Regions from separate parts of the Tolumonas auensis DSM 9187 genome, predicted to be linked through region 2. Evidence: predicted binding sites of a transcription regulator. Region 2 holds the regulator's gene; the other holds the start of a gene.
The links. Region 2 encodes NrdR, which represses ribonucleotide reductase genes. Its sites were predicted from a motif close to CACNNTATANNGTG; they were not measured.
Positions count from the first base shown of each region.

Region 1: nrdA (class 1a ribonucleoside-diphosphate reductase subunit alpha) is a predicted target of NrdR. The motif match lies at 4,765-4,778, and genes of this name have one in related genera.

Region 1 covers NC_012691.1:1,580,672-1,588,581, reverse strand. The annotation lists gene TOLA_RS07315 (lysozyme inhibitor LprI family protein) at 1-480, opposite strand, end outside; gene gyrA (DNA gyrase subunit A) at 503-3,091, opposite strand; gene ubiG (bifunctional 2-polyprenyl-6-hydroxyphenol methylase/3-demethylubiquinol 3-O-methyltransferase UbiG) at 3,254-3,952, shown strand; gene TOLA_RS07300 (HAD-IA family hydrolase) at 3,949-4,617, shown strand; gene nrdA (class 1a ribonucleoside-diphosphate reductase subunit alpha) at 4,807-7,083, shown strand; gene nrdB (class Ia ribonucleoside-diphosphate reductase subunit beta) at 7,264-7,910, shown strand, end outside.
Region 2 covers NC_012691.1:2,750,743-2,758,652, forward strand. The annotation lists gene thiL (thiamine-phosphate kinase) at 1-907, opposite strand, end outside; gene nusB (transcription antitermination factor NusB) at 1,001-1,417, opposite strand; gene ribH (6,7-dimethyl-8-ribityllumazine synthase) at 1,431-1,901, opposite strand; gene ribBA (bifunctional 3,4-dihydroxy-2-butanone-4-phosphate synthase/GTP cyclohydrolase II) at 1,993-3,099, opposite strand; gene TOLA_RS12850 (riboflavin synthase) at 3,117-3,776, opposite strand; gene ribD (bifunctional diaminohydroxyphosphoribosylaminopyrimidine deaminase/5-amino-6-(5-phosphoribosylamino)uracil reductase RibD) at 3,786-4,898, opposite strand; gene nrdR (transcriptional regulator NrdR) at 4,899-5,348, opposite strand; gene glyA (serine hydroxymethyltransferase) at 5,462-6,715, opposite strand; gene aroQ (type II 3-dehydroquinate dehydratase) at 7,029-7,487, shown strand; gene accB (acetyl-CoA carboxylase biotin carboxyl carrier protein) at 7,519-7,910, shown strand, end outside.

The DNA of each region.
Region 1 (7,910 bases), 1.2 Mb from region 2:
ATCCTGTTTGTCAGCACCGCACTGATAATGGATTGGACCTTCCTGCGGAACAAGCCCGAACTGTGATTGCAGTTCAGACAATCGTTCCATATAGGAAAGCTCCAGACACATTTTCAGGTCTTTATCTTGCATACAGTTATCATGACGAGTCAGCCATGACTGCTGATCTTTCTGCAAATCAAACTGCGGATACTGAGCCTGTTTGGACGGTAATTCCTGCATCAGCTGACGGATTTTACCGTCCAGCGAAGTCAGAATTGGCCGCTCACAAAAAGCCGACAGAAGCGGAACTGTAACATCGTTACAGTTCGGTTTCTTATCCATCGTCTGTTTGGTGATGGCGTATTTCGCCATCACTTCAGGTGTCACCAGTGACGGTTTTGCTGGCACATTCTTTTCGCCAGAGTCTGTTGCAGCTACAGAGACCGTCTGAATTCCACTAAACAGCGTAGCTGCTAACCAGAATTTCCATGCGTTCATGTACTACGTCCTCTCTCTGACTTTATTCAGCTGATGTTTCTTCAGATGAATCAACATCACCTTCAGCGTCTGACTCGTCGCCTTCCGGTTCTGCAACACGTTCCAGGCTAACCAGTTTCTCATCTTCCGCAGTACGGATCAGACGAACACCGGCGGTGTTACGGCCAATCAATCCAACTTCTGAGACACGGGTACGAACCAGTGTGCCAGCGTTGGTGATCAGCATGATTTCATCTGATTCATCAACCTGAATCGCACCGACCACCTTACCGTTACGCTCAGTCACCTGAATCGAGATCACGCCCAATGTTGCACGGCTCTTCACCGGATATTCCGCCAGATCAGTACGCTTACCGTAACCATTTTCGGTTGCAGTCAGGATAGCACCGCCATTCTGAGGAACGATCAGCGAAACGACTTTATCCGTTTCACCCAGTTTCATACCACGAACACCCGTTGCGGTACGACCCATGGAACGAACATCACTTTCGTTGAACCGGACAACTTTACCGGCATCAGAGAACAGCATAATTTCGCTGTTACCATCAGTGATGGCGACACCAATCAGTGAATCACCTTCATTCAGGTTAATAGCACGGATACCTGATGACAACGGACGGGAATAAGCAGACAGTTCTGTCTTTTTCACCGTACCATCACCGGTTGCGAAGAAGACATACTTATCATCATCGTAAGATTTAACCGGCAGAATCGCGGTAATACGTTCGTTTTCATCCAGTGGTAACAGGTTGATAATCGGACGGCCACGTGCGGTACGGCTGGCTTCAGGCAATTGATAAACTTTCAGCCAGTACACTTTACCCTGCGTTGAGAAGCAGAGAATGGTGTCGTGAGTATTCGCCACTAACAGTTGTTCAACGAAATCTTCATCTTTTACTTTCGCCGCGGCTTTACCACGACCACCACGACGCTGCGCTTCGTAGTCAGACAATGGCTGATATTTCACATAGCCTTCGTGCGACAGTGTTACCACCACGTCTTCCGGTGTGATCAGATCTTCCATGTTGATTTCGATGCTGGCGGCCTGAATTTCGGTACGACGTTTATCACCGAACTGAGATTTCACAAATTCCAGTTCTTCACGAATGACTTCCATCAAACGTTCTGGGCTAGCCAAAATACGCAGCAGTTCAGCGATTTCGCCCAACAATTCACGGTATTCATCCAGAATTTTTTCATGTTCCAGACCGGTCAGTTTGTGCAGACGCAGATCCAGAATGGCTTGAGCTTGTTGTTCAGTCAGGAAGTAATGGTCATCACGGATACCGAATTCTGGTTCCAGCCATTCAGGACGTGCCGCATCACCACCAGCACGTTCCAGCATTTCAGCTACAGCACCCAGCGCCCAACCACGGGCAACAAGACCTTGTTTCGCTTCTGCCGGGCTGGAGGAGTTTTTGATCAACTCAATAACCGGGTCGATATTCGCCAGCGCAATCGCCAGACCTTCCAGAATATGTGCACGTTCACGCGCTTTACGTAATTCAAATACGGTACGGCGAGTAACTACTTCACGACGATGGTCGATAAAGGCAGCCAGAATCTCTTTCAGATTCAGTGTTTTTGGTTGGCCATTAACCAGCGCCACCATGTTGATACCGAACACGTTTTGCATCTGTGTGTGCGTGTAGAGATTATTCAGCATAACCTCGGTCAGCTCGCCACGACGCAATTCAATCACCACACGCATACCGTCTTTGTCAGACTCATCGCGCAGCGCAGTAATACCTTCGATTTTTTTATCTTTTACCAGCTCGGCAATTTTTTCTACCAAACGGGCTTTGTTGACGGTATATGGCAACTCAGTGACGATAATGGATTCTTTACCGTTCTTCTCGTCAGTTTCAATTTCAGTACGCGCACGCACATAAATTTTGCCACGACCAGTACGGTACGCATCAAGGATACCGGAACGGCCATTGATGATACCGCCTGTTGGGAAATCAGGACCTGGGATCAGCTGGATCAACTCATCAATCGTTAATTCTGAGTTTTCCATCAGTGCCAGACAACCATCGACGACTTCAGTCAGGTTGTGTGGCGGAATATTGGTCGCCATACCTACCGCAATACCGGACGAACCGTTTACCAGCAGGTTAGGGATCTTCGTTGGCATAACAGCCGGGATTTGCTCTGTGCCGTCATAGTTAGGAACCCAATCGACAGTTTCTTTTTCCAGATCAGCCAGCAGCTCATGAGCGATGCGGTCCATACGGATTTCGGTATAACGCATCGCAGCAGCGGAGTCGCCGTCTACAGAACCGAAGTTACCCTGACCATCGACCAGTGTGTAACGCATGGAGAAATCCTGCGCCATACGAACGATAGTGTCGTATACCGCTGAGTCACCGTGTGGGTGATATTTACCGATCACGTCACCGACGACACGGGCAGATTTCTTATAAGGTTTGTTCCAGTCGTTACTCAACTCGTGCATCGCAAATAAAACACGACGATGCACTGGTTTTAAACCATCCCGCACGTCTGGCAGTGCACGCCCGACGATGACACTCATTGCATAATCGAGATAAGAGTTACGTAACTCGTCTTCGATATTTATCGGGATGATCTCTTTGGCTAGATCGCTCATATAATTATGTATTCCTACTTCAAGCTACTTGAAAGCAATAGTGGCGAATTCTATCACAAATGATGGATTTCCCCAATCGCTGACAGATCACCTGTTTTAAGCTAACTCGTTGGATATAATGCACTGATACCAACCCCAAACTGTCATGAAGGACAGCGCTAAATGAATGTTGATTCTCAGGAAATAGCTAAATTTGAAGCCATTGCCAGTAACTGGTGGGATCCTCACGGTGATTTCAAACCATTACACCTGATGAATCCGCTGCGTCTGGAGTGGATTTCCGATCATTGCGAAGGTTTATTTGGCAAACAAGTGCTTGATGTCGGCTGCGGCGGCGGTATTTTAAGCGAAAGCATGGCAAAGCAAGGTGCTCAGGTTTTAGGCATTGATATGGGCCATGAGCCGTTGCAGGTTGCTCGCCTGCATGCGTTAGAACAAAATGTGAAACTCGATTATCAGCGCATCACCGTCGAAGAGCTGGCGGAACAGCGCCCTGCTTCATTTGATGTCGTCACCTGTATGGAAATGCTGGAACATGTGCCTGATCCGGCATCGATTGTTCGCGCTTGCGCCAAATTAGCCAAACCGGGCGGAAAACTTTTTTTCTCAACGATCAACCGCACGAAACAATCCTGGTTACTGATGATTCTGGCGGCAGAACAAGTATTGAAGATCGTTCCTAAAGGCACACACGATCACGCGAAATTTATCCGCCCGGCAGAACTTATCCGCTGCTGTGACAGCGCGGACTTGCTGACCAGGAAGGTAGCGGGTGTGCGCTATAATCCGCTGACTGAACATTTTAAATTGTCAGATGATGTTTCTGTTAACTATCAGATTTTCTGTGAAAAACCACTATGAGCCATTCCCGTTTTTCCGCCGTATTATTTGATCTGGATGGTACGCTGCTCGATACAGCGCCTGATCTGGGAGCAGCCGCTAATTTTGTTTTAGGACAAATCGGTAAAGCACCCTTATCCGATTCAGTGATCAGACAAACCGCTTCGGATGGTGCATTGGCATTGATTAAGGCCGGGTTAACTGACATCGAGCAAACCGAGCATGATCTGGCGGTTTTACGCCAGCAATTGCTGGATTTTTATGCTCAGCATTTGTATGTGGGTACCCGCCCCTATGATGGCATGATCGAGCTGATCAACTGGTTAAACCAAAGCCTGATCCCGTGGGGGGTTGTCACCAATAAACCTGCGTTTCTCACTGAACCGTTACTGGCTCTGGTTAAGGAATTACCGGGCTGTGCAACCACAGTGAGTGCAGATACTTTACCGGTGCGCAAGCCACATCCGGAGCCATTATGGTATGCCTGCGCTCAGATCGGTGTACAGGCAAAAGACTGTTTATATGTCGGCGATCATATCCGGGATATAGAAGCGGGCCGGAATGCCGGCATGAAAACAGCGATAGCAGCCTGGGGCTATATCGCAGAAACTGAGTTACTCTCAGAATGGCAAGCCGATGTGGAAATGTCTGATCCACACAGTTTACTGAAGTGGTTATCCCGCTGAAAATCAGCTTCCTTTTACACTAAACAGCACTTCTCCGGTGCTGTTTATTTTGTACCTTCCTGTGATTTACTGCTAAATTTTTCATCAACCAGTTTTTGTCAAGCTATCGCTTTTATTCTTTATGTTGTATTTTATATACATCATAAGCACTACATATTGTGTTTTTCATAAACAACTACGGGAGTCACCATGACAGCTAGCCTGATGGTCACGAAACGGGATAATCATACCGAAGCACTGGATCTGGATAAAATTCACCGCGTTGTAACCTGGGCGGCGGAAGGCCTGCAAGGTGTATCGGTTTCGCAAGTCGAACTCAGCGCACACATCCAGTTTTATGACGGTATCCGCACTTCTGACATCCATGAGACGTTGATCAAATCTGCCGCCGATCTGATTTCCGAACAAGCGCCAGATTACCAGTATATGGCAGCACGTCTGGCGATGTTCCATCTGCGCAAAAAAGCTTATGGTGGCTTCACACCGCCTTCTCTTTTTGAACAAGTCAAAACACAGGTTGAAGCCGGTCGTTACGACCAGCAACTGCTGACCGATTACAGCAAAGAAGAATTCGATCTGCTGGACGGTTATCTGGCTCACGAGCGCGATATGCATTTCGCTTACGCCGCAGTGAAACAGCTGGAAGGCAAATATCTGCTGCAAAACCGCGTTACCGGTGAGATTTACGAGAGCCCGCAGTTCCTGTATATGCTGGTGGCAGCATGTCTGTTTGCTAATTATCCAAGAACCACGCGTCTGGATTACATCAAACGTTTTTACGATGCAGTTTCTACCTTCAAGATTTCTCTGCCAACACCGATCATGTCTGGCGTGCGTACCCCTACCCGTCAATTCAGCTCCTGTGTACTGATTGAGTGTGGTGACAGTCTGGATTCTATCAACGCGACAGCCTCTTCTATCGTGCGTTATGTTTCCCAGCGTGCCGGTATCGGTATCAACGCAGGCCGGATCCGTGCTCTGGGTAGTGAAATCCGTGGCGGCGAAGCTTTCCATACCGGCTGTATCCCATTTTATAAATATTTCCAGACTGCAGTGAAATGCTGCTCTCAGGGTGGTGTTCGTGGTGGCGCGGCAACTGTGTTCTATCCGTTATGGCATCTGGAAGTTGAATCACTGCTGGTTCTGAAAAATAACCGTGGTGTGGAAGAGAACCGTGTACGTCATATGGACTACGGCGTTCAGATCAACCGTCTGATGTATCAGCGTCTGATCCAGGGCGGTAATATCACCCTGTTCTCGCCTTCTGATGCACCCGGTTTATACGATGCTTTCTTTGCTGATCAGGCTGAGTTTGAGCGTCTGTATCTGCAATATGAGAAAGATCCGGCTATTCGCAAACGTCAGATGAAAGCAGTAGAGCTGTTCTCGCTGTTAATGCAGGAACGTGCCGGTACCGGTCGTATCTATATTCAGAACGTAGATCATTGCAATACGCACAGCCCGTTTGACCCTGCAGTAGCACCGGTTCGTCAGAGCAACCTCTGTCTGGAAATCGCTCTGCCAACCAAACCGCTGGATCATTATCTGGATGAGAATGGCGAGATCGCCCTGTGTACACTGTCTGCCTTTAACCTGGGTGCCATTGAATCACTGGATGAGCTGGAACCGCTGGCCGAGCTGGCCGTTCGTGCTCTGGATGCACTGCTGGATTATCAGGATTATCCGATTCCTGCTGCTAAAAATGGCGCAATGTGGCGTCGTCCGCTGGGCATTGGTGTTATCAACTATGCTTATTATCTGGCGAAAAATGGTGTGCGTTACTCTGATGGCTCAGCGCTTGGCCTGACGCACCGTACTTTTGAAGCGATCCAGTATTATCTGCTGAAAGCGTCTGTAAAACTGGCGAAGGAATTCGGTGCATGCCCACGTTTCAATGAAACCACGTATGCTCAGGGTATTCTGCCGATCGATACTTACAAACGTGATCTGGACGATCTGTGCCAGGAACCGTTGCTGTTAGATTGGGACAGTTTGCGTCACGAGATCCGGCAGCATGGTCTGCGTAACTCGACACTGACGGCACTGATGCCATCTGAAACATCCAGTCAGATCGCGAATGCCACTAATGGTATCGAACCACCGCGCGGTCTGATCAGCGTGAAAGCGTCGAAAGATGGCATCCTGCGTCAGGTTGTGCCTGATTACACGGAACTGAAAGATAACTACGAGTTACTGTGGAGCCAGCCAAATAACGATGGTTATCTGCAATTAGTCGGCGTAATGCAGAAGTTTGTCGATCAGGCGATTTCCGCAAATACCAGCTATGATCCGAGCCGGTTTGAAGGCCACAAAGTGCCGATGAAACAACTGCTGAAAGATCTGTTAACCGCCTACAAATACGGTCTGAAAACGCTGTATTACCATAACACCCGGGATGGTGCTGACGATGCACAATTGCAGGTAGCCCAGAGCGATGATTGTTCTGGCGGGGCATGTAAGATTTAAGCAGGTATGGCCTCTCACTGAGAGGCCTTAATACTAGTATACCCAAAGTAATTGGAGTTGCGGCAAGGCGACAAGTGAACGAATCCCCATGAACATAGATAAGCTATGTGATTGGGGTGAGTGAGTGCCGTCAACGACGCTGCAACTTCAAGTACGAAGGGTATAAGCAGGAATAGAATAATGGCGTATAGCACTTTCTCCAAACAACCAAATGATGCCCGCAAAGAACCGATGTTCTTTGGTCAGACCGTCAACGTGGCACGTTATGACCAACAAAAATATGAAGTTTTCGAACGCCTTATCGAGAAACAGCTCTCTTTCTTCTGGCGTCCGGAAGAAGTCGATGTATCCCAGGATCGCATCGACTATCAGACGTTACCGCCACATGAACAGCATATTTTCATCTCGAATCTGAAATATCAGACCCTGCTGGATTCTATTCAGGGTCGTAGTCCGAACGTGGCGTTACTGCCACTGGTTTCTTTACCGGAACTGGAAACCTGGATTGAAACCTGGGCCTTCTCTGAAACCATTCATTCGCGTTCCTACACCCATATCATCCGTAATATCGTGAATGATCCGGCTGTTGTGTTTGATGACATCGTCGTTAATGAACAAATCATCAAACGTGCGGAAGATATTGCCGGTTATTACGACGAACTGATTGAGCTGACGCAATACTGGCAGTTGCTGGGTGAAGGCACACATCAGGTGAATGGTAAAACAGTTGTCGTTTCACGCCGCGAACTGAAAAAGAAACTCTATCTGTGTCTGATGAGCGTTAACGCACTGGAAGCGATCCGTTTCTATGTCAGTTTTGCCTGTTC
Region 2 (7,910 bases):
ACCAGATTATCTGCGGCTCACCGGTCGTGATAGTACCGATGCGGGTCAGTGGTAAATCCAGCGCAACAGCCAGCTCGCTGATAGCCGTTTCATGCCCGGCAGGTACGGTAAAACAGAGTTCATAATCATCCCCGCCACCCAGTGCTAATTGCAGTGCCTGCTCCGGTGTCACACTCCGCTGAACTGCCGACGCAATTGGCAGATTAGTCAGCTCAATTTCAGCTGCCACCCCGGATGCCCGCAGGATATGCATTAAATCGCCGGAAAGTCCGTCAGACAGATCCAGGGCACTGGTTGCGATACCACGCAGTGCCAGACCCAGTTCACAACGCGGTTGTGGGTAATCCATACGGAATGAACAGTCACGCAATGCATCACTGTTTATGGGTAAATTGTGTATACGCTGCTGCACGGCCAATGCTGCCGCACCTAAACTGCCACTGACGTAAATGGCATCTCCCGCCTTAGCGCCGGAACGACGTAACGCCTGAGCAGCGGGCACGGTTCCCTTGGCAGAAATGGTGATAGAAAGCGGTCCGCGGGTAGTGTCGCCACCAATGAGTGCGACATTGTGTTTCACCGCCAGTGCATGAAACCCCTGAGTAAAACCCGTCAGCCAGACATCATCGGCTTTAGGTAAGGTGAGAGCCAGAGAGATCCAGCGCGGTTGTGCGCCCATCGCAGCGAGATCAGAAAGATTAACCGCCAGCGCTTTATGCCCTAATGCGACCGGATCAACATCAGCAAAAAAATGCACATCACTGACCAATGTATCCGTACTGACGGCCAGACATTCACCAACCGGTACATTCAATAGCGCACAGTCATCACCGATGCCTAATTCTACATCAGCTCTTGCCGCAGCCTGAGCGGCAAAATAATGTTGGATCAGTTCAAATTCACCCACGAAATGGCTCCCTTCCAGCTAACAAAAATCCCCGTTCCTTCAGCAGAAAAAACGGGGATTTTTATCGCATAAAACTGTAGCTGCAAACAGTAATTACTGACGCAGCCCCATCTGTTTTACGACTTTATCTAATACGCCATTCACAAACTTATGACTATCATCTGTGGCGAACGCTTTTGCCAACTCAATCGCTTCATTGATCACGACTTTATATGGCACATCTTTACAATAGGTCAGCTCATAACAAGCCAGACGCAACACACCTTTATCAATCTGATCCAGATCGTCGAGTTTACGCGACAGGAATGGTGAGAAAGTAGCGTCCAGATTAGTTACATTGTTGACAACACCGGTCAGCAACAGCTCAAAATAAGGCAGATCGACGCCTTTCGTTGGCTGTTCCAATTTGAACTGTTCAACAATATCAGCCACGTTGTCTTTAGCCAGTTGCCACTGATAAATGGCTTGCAGAGCAAGATGGCGCGCCTTACGGCGTTCAGCAGGTTTCAATCTCTTTCTCCTATCATGCGCCCAGAGCGTTCATGACATTAATCATTTCTAAAGTACTCAGCGCAGCTTCAACACCTTTGTTGCCAGCTTTAGTACCGGCGCGCTCAATGGCCTGCTCGATGTTTTCTGTTGTCAGAACACCGAATGCCACCGGAATTTCAGCTTCCAGTGCAACCTGAGCCAGACCTTTGGCACACTCACCCGATACATATTCAAAATGTGCGGTACCGCCACGGATCACACAACCCAGGGCTACGATACCGTCGAACTGCTTGCTCTTAGCCAGACGTTTGGCAGCCAGAGGCAATTCAACTGCACCAGGCACTTTCACCAAAGTGATGTTTTCGTCAGCGATTTGACCCTGACGTTTCAACGTATCCAGTGCACCTTCTACCAGACGGTCGTTGATGAAACTGTTAAAGCGAGACACTACGATCGCAATTTTGGCCTGTGGAGCCGGGATGACGCCTTCAATCACTTTCATGGGTAATCCTATAATCTGTTATGTCAGATAAACAAAACCTGCTAATTCTATCACATCCGGCGCATGACCAAAACATGCGCCACAAGATCAGTTATTCACTGATGTATTCCACGACTTCCAGACCAAAGCCTGACAGTACATAACGTTTCGGTGAGCTGAGCAGACGCATCTGTTTCACGCCCATCGCTTTCAGGATCTGAGAGCCCACGCCAACACGGCGGGAAGCCGGTTTCGGCTTACAGATCTCTGTGGTCTGGCCCGAATCTACTGCCGCATAATGTTCAATACGCGCCAGTAATTCCTGCTGACTGTCTTCATGTCCAATGATCACCACGATACCGCCTTCATCATTGATGCGATTCATGGCTTTATCCAGCGGCCAGCTACGCAGATTTCCGCGCTGACTGTTCAGGACGTCATTCAGATAATCATGCAAATGTACCCGCACCAATACTGGCTTTGACGGGTCTTTTTGCGGTTTGCTTAAGGCAAAATGTAACTGATTATCAATGGTATCACGGAATGTAGTCAGCTCGAATTCACCATATTCGGTTGGCATATGGCACTGTGCGATCTTCAGGATCGTGGTTTCATGCTGATTACGGTATTCAATTAAATCGGCAATAGTACCTAATTTGATGCCATGCTCTGCCGCAAATTTCTCCAGATCCGGACGACGGGCCATGGTACCGTCTTCATTCAGGACCTCAACGATCACAGCTGCCGGTTCGAGACCAGCCAGACGAGCCAGATCACAACCGGCTTCTGTATGCCCATTACGAGTCAGAACACCGCCATCCTGCGCCATCAGCGGGAAGATATGCCCCGGTTGTACCACATCACTTGGTCTGGCATCTGCTGCCACGGCGGCCTGTACAGTACGGGCGCGATCGGCGGCTGAAATGCCGGTAGTAACCCCTTCAGCTGCTTCAATGGAAACAGTGAATGCGGTAGAAAACTGCGCTTCGTTTTTATCGACCATCAATGGCAGGTTCAACTGCTGGCAACGGGCCTTGGATAAGGTCAGACAGATCAATCCGCGACCGTATTTTGCCATGAAGTTAATATCTTCCGGACGCACCATCGATGCAGCCATCAGAATGTCACCTTCATTTTCCCGATCTTCGTCATCCATCAGAATGACCATTTTGCCCTGACGAAAATCTTCAATAATCTCTTCAATCTTACTGATAGCCATGACTTCCCCTTAGTCCGTTATCGCAGAAAACCGTTTTGTGCCAGCATTTCCATGGTGATATTGCTCTGTGATGACTGCGCCGCTTTATCGCCCAGCAACAACCGTTCCAGATAGCGGGCAATAACGTCCACTTCCAGATTAACTTTCACACCGGCCTGCCATTCATCCACCGTGGTTTCACCGCTGGTATGCGGCACAATGGTCAGTTTGAAACGAGCACCATCGATAGCATTCACCGTCAGACTAATACCGTCGACGGTGATTGAACCCTTTTCTGCAATGTATTTCGCCAGCTCATCCGGCGCCTTGATCCAATACTCTTTAGCCCGGCCCAACGGTTTCACTGAAACAATTTCGCCGACCCCATCCACATGCCCGGAAACCAGATGACCGCCTAAACGGGTATCGGGTGTCAGCGCACGTTCCAGATTCACTTTTTGTCCTGCCTGATAGTAAACAAAGCTACTACGTTGTAGTGTTTCTAACGACAAATCAGCGACATAACCATCCCCCGTTAATTCAACAACGGTCAGGCAGACGCCATTAGTTGCAATCGAATCACCTAATTTCACATCAGAAAGATCCAGCTTGCCACTTTTTACCCGGACTGAAATATCTTCACCTTTCGGCTGTAATGCTGCCAGCGTACCAACAGCTTCAATAATTCCGGTAAACATCGTTACTCCTTAATGCGGACGTAAGGTCAATCGCAGATCATTGCCGACTTTACGTACATCCTGCCACTGCCATTCATTAACTTCCGACATATGTTTGAATTCAGGCAGATTAACCAGACCACGGGCAGGGTTTCCCATCAACTTGGGTGCGAGATAAACCATCAGTTCATCGACCAGTCCGGCACTCATTAATGCGCCCGCCAGAGAAGCGCCCGCTTCCACCCAGATATCATTAATATGGCGTTGCGCTAATGTTTGCATCAGTTGGACCAGATCCAGTTTACCGCTATCCGCCAGAGGCGTGCTCAGCTGCTGAACCTGTTCCGGCCATTGCCCCTGCTCTTTGTGGCGAGCCAGCCAAATCTCTCCCGGAATGGAAAATAAGTGTGCTGACGGAACAATGCGTTGCCGGGAATCAATAATAATGCGTATTGGCTGACGAACATTGTCTTTTGCATAACACTGTTGCACAGATAAAGGCAGTTGTTCCCAACGTACATTCAGTGAGGGATCATCGGTCAAAACGGTATCAGCACCAGTCAGAATTGCGCTGCTTTGCGCGCGCCAGCGTTGTACATCAGCACGAGCTGCAGGAGATGTGATCCACTGACTTTGGCCATTCGCGAGTGCGGTGCGACCATCAAGACTGGCTGCCAGCTTCAGACGCACATAAGGCAAGCCATGCCGCATACGCTTGATAAAGCCAGGGTTCAATGCCTCTGCCTGTGCCTGTAACAAACCCGTCTGGATTGTTACACCGGCATCAGCCAGACGTCGCATGCCGCGTCCGGATACCTGTGGATTCGGATCTTCCATCGCCGCAACGACACGGGCAACACCGGCATTGACCAGCGCATCAGCACAGGGCGGTGTACGACCAAAATGTGAGCAGGGTTCTAAAGTAACATACGCGGTCGCACCACGGGCTTTATCACCAGCCATACGCAGTGCGTGCACTTCCGCATGCGGTTCACCGGCGCGCAGATGAAAACCTTCGCCGACGATCCGGCCATCAGCCACAATGACACAGCCTACATTCGGGTTCGGAGAGGTAGTAAAACGCCCCTGCTCTGCCAGTTGCAGAGCGCGGCTCATATAAAGATGATCTTCGGCAGAAAACACTTATTTCTCCAGACGTGCGATCTCTTCACCAAATTCGCGGATATCTTCAAAACTGCGATAAACAGAGGCAAAACGGATGTAAGCGACTTTATCCAGCAGCTTCAGCTCTTCCATCACCAGATTACCGATGATCTTGGACATGATTTCCCGTTCACCGGTTGCCCGCAGATTCGATTTGATCCGGTTAATACTTTGTTCGATCAACTCGGTGCTGACCGGACGCTTTTCCAGTGCGCGCTGAATACCATTACGTAATTTATCTTCGTTAAATGGCTCGCGAACACCGTTACTTTTTATCACCCGTGGCATGACCAGCTCTGCCATCTCGAACGTAGTAAAACGCTCATGGCAAACCAGACATTCCCGCCGACGGCGCACCTGATGCCCATCCGCCACCAGGCGCGAATCAATAACTTTCGTGTCGTCGGCATTACAAAATGGACAATGCATCTATGCTCAATCCTGAAACCTGTCGATTTTTCCAGTCTATCAGAGTTCACTGAAACGCCAATAAAAAAACAGCCGGCACATGGCCGGCTGTCTTCAGCATAATCAGTGTAAAATTATGCGTATACTGGCAGACGTTTGCAGATATCCAGCACTTTCGCGCGGGTAGCAGCAATAACGGCTTCGTCAGTGCGGTTGTCCAGCACGTCACAGATCCAGCCAGCCAGTTCTTTCGCTTCAGCTTCTTTAAAGCCACGGCGAGTGATGGATGGAGAACCGATACGGATACCGGAAGTCACAAATGGTGAACGTGGGTCGTTTGGTACTGAGTTTTTGTTCACAGTAATGTTTGCCAGACCCAGTGCAGCATCGGCTTCTTTACCGGTCAATTCACGATCAGTGAAATCAACCAGGAACAGGTGGTTTTCAGTACCGCCGGAAACGATTTTGTAACCGCGGGCCAGGAATACTTCTACCATTGCTTTGGAGTTTTTCACTACCTGCTGCTGATAAGCCTTGAATTCCGGCTCCATAGCTTCTTTGAACGCTACCGCTTTACCAGCGATAACATGCATCAGCGGACCACCCTGAGTGCCAGGGAATACAGCAGAGTTCAGCTTCTTATGCAGTTCTTCATCATTTACTGCAGACAGGATCAGACCACCACGTGGACCAGCCAGTGTCTTATGGGTAGTTGAAGTCACTACATGCGCATGCGGAACCGGGTTTGGATATACACCGGCTGCAACCAGACCAGCTACGTGCGCCATATCAACAAACAGGTAAGCACCTACTTTGTCAGCGATTTCACGCATTTTTGCCCAGTCAACAACACCTGAGTAAGCCGAGAAACCACCCAGAACCATTTTTGGTTTGTGTTCCAGAGCCAGACGCTCCAGTTCGACGTAATCAATTTTACCGCTGGCATCAATACCGTAGGGAACGATGTTATACAGCTTACCGGAGAAGTTAACCGGTGAACCGTGAGTCAGGTGACCACCGTGTGCCAGGTTCATACCCAGAACGGTATCGCCCGGTTTCAGCAGCGCCATATAAACAGCAGCGTTTGCCTGAGAACCAGAGTGTGGCTGCACGTTAGCATAGACAGCACCGAACAGTGCTTTAGCTCGTTCAATAGCCAGAGTTTCAGTCTTATCAACAAACTCACAACCACCGTAATAACGTTTGCCCGGATAACCTTCGGCATATTTATTGGTTAATTGTGATCCCTGTGCTTGCATTACACGTGGGCTGGTGTAGTTTTCAGAAGCAATCAGTTCGATATGCTCTTCCTGACGCTGTGTTTCCTCCACAATTGAAGCCCACAGCTCCGGATCATAATCGGCGATGTTCATATCACGCTTCAGCATTATTAAGTGTCTCCTGACTCATGGCGTCATGTTAGGGTATTGTTATATTCTACCCTGCCTGACATCCGGGCGCATCAATAAAGCGACTCTTTTTACAAAGTAGCGGCCACCAATTAGTTGTCTCTCTGACAAAGACGCTATTGGCCATTTTTTGCTATTTTTCCTACGAAAATGCTGACAACGTACAAGAATCTACGGTAATCTTGCCAATCAACACGAAAACAATCATCTTCCGGATAGTTTTTGAACAATACCAGTCCGGAAATTGATTAAAATGAAAGATAGCTGCATATTTGCAGAGGATAGCGACTCAATGACTGCAAAGTTCCGCATTTTAGTGCTTAACGGCCCTAACCTGAATTTGCTGGGAAAACGTGAGCCAGGCATCTACGGCGCCGCAACACTTGACGACATTGTCGGTCGTTTGCAACAACTGGCTGCTGAGCTGGATGTTGAACTGACCCATAAACAATCCAACGCTGAATATGAACTGGTCGATACCATTCATCAGGCGATGGGGACAGTCGATTTTATCCTTATCAATCCGGCAGCCTTCACTCATACCAGCGTTGCGATCCGCGATGCTTTACTGGGTGTTGCCATTCCATTTATCGAAATTCATTTATCGAATGTTCATGCCCGTGAACCTTTCCGTCATCACTCCTTTTTATCTGATGTAGCCAAAGGCGTGATCTGTGGTCTGGGAGCTGATGGGTATGAATTCGCACTTACCGCGGCCGTCCGTCATCTGGAACGGTCATCCAATAATTGAACAAGCAGAAGAAGTTGAACTGAGAATGCAAATGGACATCCGTAAAATCAAAAAACTGATCGAGCTGGTTGAAGAATCCGGCATTGCTGAACTGGAAATCACCGAAGGTGAAGAATCGGTTCGCATCAGTCGCGCAGTCAGCGGTCAGGTTGCACCAATGATCAATTTCGCACCACAAGCAGCGCCTGTTGCCGCAGCAGCGCCGGTAGCGAATACCGCAGCACCAGCCGCAGAAGCAGTAAGTGGTTATACCCTGCGCTCTCCGATGGTTGGTACTTTCTACCGTTCTTCAGGCCCGGATGCAAAAGCATTTGTTGAAGTTGGCCAGTCGGTAAAAGTGGGCGATCCACTGTGTATCGTAGAAGCTATGAAGATGATGAACCAGATCCAGTCTGACAAAGCTGGTGTGGTAAAAAGCATTCT